Regions from separate parts of the Paenibacillus sp. FSL F4-0236 genome, predicted to be linked through region 3. Evidence: riboswitches for the same ligand, from Rfam matches in the RefSeq annotation. Region 3 holds a riboswitch; each other region holds the start of a gene.
The links. A riboswitch is a leader RNA that binds a small molecule or an ion and turns the genes downstream of it on or off. The one in region 3 is predicted to bind cyclic di-AMP.

Region 1 (2,203 bases), 560 kb from region 3:
CGCAACAGAAAATCCGCTCGCTGCAGATGTGAACATCATCATCGTGATGACAGCCATTTGTGAAAAATACGAAAGCCCCGTCTCCCCGCTATAATGCTGCAGGTTCGTATTGGTCATAAAGCTGATCACTGTATTGAATGAAAGCGTCTGTTCCATATCCGTAATTCCATTCGGGTTTAACGGCAATCCCCGCTGCAATCTAAGAACAATGTAACTGAAAGTAACCAATACGATATTTGTTAACACAAAGCTGAGCGCATACTTCTTCCAAGACATTCCGTCCCGTTTTTTCAGGCCGATCAGCTTATAAATCCCTTTTTCCATGCCTCCAAACCATCGATCCGTACGGTTCGGTTCATTAGAAAATACATAATATAAATACGTGCCCATCGGCTTAACCAGCAAGATAAGAATTACGATTACAGCAACTATTTGCAAAATGCCCATGAATGCCCCTCCTTAAAATTTCTCCGGATGAATCAATGCGTAAACCAGATATACAAACAACAGTAGGGTAACAGCGATTACTAGAATCACAACTTATCCCTCCCTGTATCCTCAACTACACCTGCGCACCAGCGCATAAATCCATAAAACAACCCGTAAATTACAGCTAACGAAGCCACCATATACAGATCCATCATATCTCCCGCACTCCTTCTTTTATCCTTGATGAGGTGATTTATCGATTAGAAAATCAGCATCACCACTATGAGAATAGATTACATAACTTGCACCAAGTCTTTTATAGACCAATCTAGGATTTATTGAGCTTGTGATTACAAAAATCGGCTGTGTCGTCCAGGTGCGGCACATCTGAATGTAGCGGCAGCATAACGTAAAGCTGCTCTCGAACAGATATACCCGTCCTACCGGGAACGGCGGGCGAAACCAAGTATTCTGATGGCGGGTATCAACTAGAACGACTTGTTCAATCCCCATCTCTTCGAGTAGGGCCTTCTCAGGCAAGTTGTTGGTCAATCCGGCCATCTTAATGCCTCTGAATTTTAGAAGCTTAATAAAATGTTCGCCTGCCTTCGTTGGCGCACATACCAGTACATATTCATTCTGATCTGTCATCTCTTATTCTCCTCAAATGCTTTGCTTGTAAGATCAGAACTTGATCACCCTGATCTTGAAAGAAAAGCTACCGCTAATGATGAATATAACGACCTCTTCGTGAGGTTTTCCATAAATGCTTTGCTTAAAAAAGCACAGCAAAAAGCCACAAAGGATTCTCCTCTGTGGCTCGCTAGCGGTCACATTGCACTCATCCTCTCTCCATACGCTTACGAGGTTAGCTGTCGGATTCGGGCGGTGAGAGTCGCCCTACCTGTAGAAGATGCGAGCTCACTCGCATCTTCTACAGGATTCACCCCATAACCGGCTTCCGACTCTCACATCGTCTGCCGATTGTTGGTTCCCCCGCTTTCCTTAACGGAAATTAAGCGGATCAAATATTCGATTGTTGTTGAAACAGGAGTAATCATACCCTTATGCAGGAAGAATTGTAAAACCTGATTGATGCCAAAATAATGCAAATTAAAAACTATTTTCGTATCGGATAGCGCTTACTTGATATCCAATCTCTCTATATCTCTTGTTTACTCGAGTTTTAATCCATTAGCGAAAAGCGGGCATACCATGTGATTTTATTCACCACAAATGTAGAAATCTTAAAAAATCGCCTTTATAGGTAAGAAAACAAGAAGTCGAGATTAAGCGAGGAAGAAGCCCGATAACTCGCAATAAATACCTATTTGGTTCCCTTTTCCGTCGTAGTAGGCAGGATTTGGTTTAAATTGCGCTCAAAAGAACACTTTCTGTTTTTACAGAAACACCTTGAAAAGAGTATGATTCGGGTTGAATCTATTTCACGAAATACATTCAACGCTGAGTTCCTGCATTTGCAGGGAACGGGGGAACCATCAGGCCACATGGCCTACTTGGGGTGAATCCGAAGGAGACTGTTCAAGTCTCACATAGGTAGGGCGACTCTCACCGTCCGAATCCGACAGCTAACCTCGTAAGCGTAAAGAGAGAGACCCTTGATCCGCCACGCTTTGGCACAGGTGTGTGTATACCTGTATTCCAAAACCGCAGCAGAGGTCCTCCTCTTGCTGCGGTTTTTGCGTTACCTGAATCTATAGGGTGATAGCATGCTGGACGGGGTGAAAGGAATGAAACACTATTATTGGGGAAC
Region 2 (2,203 bases), 5.9 Mb from region 3:
AAATTGCTGTGCTTTCATTTCGGATTAACTCCTATCCAATAATTATTTTACCTTCTGGGTGCTTATACAATGGTTTACCCTGTTTAGGTCCAAGCGCATACACTAATGTTAATGGACCTAGCCGACCTGCAAACATGGTCAGACAGATCAGAATCTTGCCGAAGATAGACAGTTCAGGTGTCAGCCCCATGGTTAGTCCCACCGTGGCAAAAGCTGAGGTCGTCTCAAATAATATCGCTAAGAAATTACTATCCTCTGTTGTGGACAGTAACATCGACACCGTGAGGACCAATAGCAAAGCGAGTAATGTTAACGTCAACGCTTTATAGATACGCTCCTGCGCCAATCGGTAACGGAACAGTACAACATCTTCACGTCCGCGCAGCATCGCGATTACTGCACCAATCATAATCGTAAAGGTTGTAGTCTTGACCCCGCCACCTGTTGATCCTGGAGATGCACCAATAAACATAAGAATAACCATAAAGAACTGTGAGGCTTGCCGCAGTCCGGCAATATCCACCGTATTGGCGCCAGCGGTTCGGGGCGATACCGACTGAAAGAATGCCGATAATATTTTGCCGCCGAAATTTAAATTCCCCAGTGTGCGCTGATTCGTAAATTCAAATATAAAAATAACCAAAGCGCCGATAAGAATAAGCCCTGCAGTGGTGGAGAGTACAACTTTGCTATGCAAAGATAATTTACGTTTGACACGAAACTCCACCAGATCCGACATGACAATAAAACCAATACCGCCAGAGACAATCAGAAACATCACCACGATGTTCACTAGCGGGTCATATACATAATCGGTTAAACTCCGGAAATCCCCGAAAATATCAAATCCAGCATTATTAAACATAGACACCGCATGAAATATTCCAAAATAAATGGCCTTTCCCAGTGGCATATCAAACGCCCAGCGTATGGACAGAAGCACCGCTGCACAGCCTTCGATGACCAAGGAATAAATAAGTACTCTCCGGATCAGTCGAACAATCCCCTCCATAGAGCCTTGGTTCATTGCTTCCTGAAGGATCAGTCTGTCCCGCAAGGAAATTTTGCGTTTCATCATCATGGCAAATAAGGTCGCCATTGTCATAAACCCTAAGCCGCCCACCTGGATAAGCACCATAATTACGGTTTTCCCAAAAATGGTGAATGTCGTCCCGGTGTCCAGCACCACAAGTCCTGTCACACAGGTGGCCGATGTTGCAGTAAACAACGCATCAATAAAACTAACAGCATTCCCGCTGGTACTCGAAATGGGAAGCATTAGCAGCAAGGCTCCAATCAGAATGATCGATGCAAAACCAAGCACCATAATCTGAGGCGGAGAGAGCTTCAGGAACTTTGATTCAGAAACCCTGCGAAACTGTGAAGCCACTACGCTCACCCTCTTATCAAAATTTAAAGAATTCCAACAAAAAAAGCACTGGAAAACCAATGCTACCCTTGGTTCCTGCAGTAAATTAGCCTACGAGGTTAGCTGACGGATTCGGACTGTGCAGGCTGCCCTATTCGTTCCTAGAACGAAATTCACCCCTGATGAATAAAGACAACGCCTATGGCGTATACTCATCTTTTCATTACTTCTTATGGTTCCCCCGTTTTCACCTGAAATTCGGCTATATACAATTGCATACAAATTATATATGTTATTTCGATAAATCACAAAGACACTATTAATGGTGATTCATATGAAAAATGCGGTTTGGAGAGGATGTACCACTAAGAGTGCCTTTTCTCATCACTTTTCCGTGTTTTCCCTGCAATTGCATCGATTTTCATGAAAAATGAAGAAAGAATCACCTTAAATTCATGGTATATATTCAGTTACCTATTCTATAATATCTCTATTACCCATAAAAAGAATATACGATGATTTTTGTAACTATCATGGCACTAATACTATAATGGAACATAACATTGTCAGTTTACAAGGAGGCGTTACATGAATCCCGTTGGCCAGCCCTTACAGCAACGTGCCCTCTCCAAGAGGCTCATCATCTCGGGCATTATCGGTCTTATTCTATTTATTATGTTTCAAATTGCTCCCTCGGTGCTAAATAGCCCTGCCGGGGAAGATACTACTGTCATCAGCAAGGCGGAAGCCCGCGACAAAGCCATATCATTCGCAGAACAAAAGCTGAACTACACCAAAGCACCAACCGATCAGTGGAATGTACTGTACGATACG
Region 3 (2,203 bases):
TTTAATCGGGAGACGATTCCCTCAACGATGAAGCTGGCGGAATCTTATGATTATATTTATGCGGCAGTGGGTTGGCATCCTCAGGATGCGATTGATATGAAAGAAGGAGATCTCGATTGGATCGCTTCTCTATGCAGTCATAAAAAAGTAGTGGCTATTGGTGAAATCGGACTGGATTATTACTGGGATACTTCTCCCAAGGATGTGCAACATGAAGTTTTTCGCAAGCAAATTGGACTAGCCCGTGAATTAAATATGCCGATTTGTATTCATGATCGTGATGCCCATGAGGATGTTGTACGGATTTTACGGGAGGAAAAAGCAAATGAGGTTGGAGGCGTGATGCACTCATTCTCAGGAAGCTGGGAAACAGCTAAAATGTGCTTGAATCTTGGTTTTCATTTATCCTTTGGAGGACCCATTACGTTCAAAAATGCAAGAGTGCCAAAAGAAGTGCTTGCGCAGACCCCACTAGACCGATTATTGATCGAAACCGATGCTCCATATTTGACTCCACACCCCTTCCGCGGGAAGCGAAATGAGAGCGCTCATGTGAAGCTTGTAGCAGAGGCAGCAGCTGAAATTAAAGGGTTAACATGGGAAGAATTGGCTAAAATAACGTATGCGAACGCACTGGAACGATTTGGGATTGAGTGAAAACGGGAGCAAAACAGGCGAAAAATAGAGAATGGCCGATATATTAAACTTTTTTAATATAAAAACGGCTGAATATTACAATATTTTAACCATATTTTTGCGTAAACGTGGTTGAATCGTCCTTTACAACATGCATCAAAACAGGATATCATCTTTTCAGTGATGTGAGCTGTGTTATAGTGACAGCCATTGATTCATGGATCGTCTCGCTGAGTCTCCGTATGGAGAACGGGGGAACCAATATTGACCTGCCGCATGCCTGTATTTTAAATACGGTTTAGACGTGCCGTAGGACAGTATTTGATTTCTTCACGTGGTCTTTGGGGTGAATTTAAGGGCAACCGCCATGAGCGGGTGACCTGAAATAGGGCGTCTCTCTTTCGTCCGAACCCGACAGCTAACCCCGTAAGCGCAAGTAAGAGAGGCAACCTCGTGCACAAGCATTCTCTATTCTGATATTGGAGAAGCCACGAAAGAGTCCTCAGTTGAACTCTTTTTAGGCTTTTTTATTTTTGAATAAATAGAATGTTGCCCACATACTGTTATATAACAGGGGTGGGAGTAGCTGTGCCGAGCAGGCGATCCATGAGCAGGAGACGCTAAGTTATTACGTGCGTGTCCTGTGACAATCTCAAATAGTTTCGTCAAAGGAATTCAGTCCTCATGATATACAATTGACGACGGGGCTATGTAAGGAGGATGGAGAGAATGGGCGTATTCCAACCAGAAGTATCCCATGATTCGCAGTCATCCAGCAGGTCTTTCGCATTACGGTGGGAGCAAGTAAATACTCGCGTACTTTTACTTGCAGGCGTGATTTCAGTCGCTATCGCGCTACTTATTCTGCTGTACGTACACGGTCAAAGTAACAAACAATTATTTTTAGTAATAGACGGGCAAACACAGACGCTTGAAACGCGAGAAGCGCTTCTTGGTGATGTGTTGGAGAAAGAGCAAATTTCGCTGCAGCCGCATGATGAACTATCTTTAGGACTGAGTGATGAAATAAAAGACGGTGACCGTGTCGTTATCAATCGTGCGCAGAAAATTAGTCTTACTGCGGATGGAGCAACAAAAACGTTATATACGACCGAAGACACAATTGGTAAAGCAATTGAGAAAATGGGCATTACCCTAGAAGGTCATGATAAGATTTTCCCTTCGTTAGACACCACCATTTCTGCAAACATGGAGGTTAAGATTGTTCGCATCAACAAACAGACTGTACAGCGATCAACTAACTTACCCTTCAGAGTCATCAAGACAGCAGACCCCTCCCTTACTGTGGGAACAGTTAGAGTGGCACAGGCAGGCAAACCAGGCGTCATGATTCAGCATATTGAAAAGATCTACCAAGACGGAGAACTGGCCTCTATGCGCATGATTGGTAAGGAAGTACAAACGGTAACGAAAGATAAGATTATTGCCGTTGGTACCAAAGCACTTCCTAAGCCGGCTGTAGCTAAGACTACAACAACTTCCAAATCAAACACCACTTCAAAAACGGCTAAGGTTAGCGCCAAGACTAATAACGTCACTAGCAAGG

Region 1: another riboswitch for cyclic di-AMP. It lies ahead of NSQ29_RS24745 (hypothetical protein); the one in region 3 lies ahead of NSQ29_RS27240 (3D domain-containing protein).
Region 2: another riboswitch for cyclic di-AMP. It lies ahead of NSQ29_RS00830 (TrkH family potassium uptake protein); the one in region 3 lies ahead of NSQ29_RS27240 (3D domain-containing protein).

The regions. Positions count from the first base shown of each region.
Region 1 is NZ_JBBOBK010000001.1:5,544,342-5,546,544, forward strand. Features, by position in the region: gene kdpA (potassium-transporting ATPase subunit KdpA) at 1-447, opposite strand, end outside; gene kdpF (K(+)-transporting ATPase subunit F) at 460-537, opposite strand; gene NSQ29_RS24745 (hypothetical protein) at 664-1,080, opposite strand; cyclic di-AMP (ydaO/yuaA leader) riboswitch at 1,271-1,461, opposite strand; cyclic di-AMP (ydaO/yuaA leader) riboswitch at 1,882-2,047, shown strand; gene NSQ29_RS24750 (hypothetical protein) at 2,181-2,203, shown strand, end outside.
Region 2 is NZ_JBBOBK010000001.1:182,310-184,512, reverse strand. Features, by position in the region: gene NSQ29_RS00835 (potassium channel family protein) at 1-18, opposite strand, end outside; gene NSQ29_RS00830 (TrkH family potassium uptake protein) at 32-1,327, opposite strand; cyclic di-AMP (ydaO/yuaA leader) riboswitch at 1,462-1,643, opposite strand; gene NSQ29_RS00825 (CPBP family intramembrane glutamic endopeptidase) at 1,958-2,203, shown strand, end outside.
Region 3 is NZ_JBBOBK010000001.1:6,106,534-6,108,736, reverse strand. Features, by position in the region: gene NSQ29_RS27245 (TatD family hydrolase) at 1-657, shown strand, start outside; cyclic di-AMP (ydaO/yuaA leader) riboswitch at 855-1,084, shown strand; gene NSQ29_RS27240 (3D domain-containing protein) at 1,366-2,203, shown strand, end outside.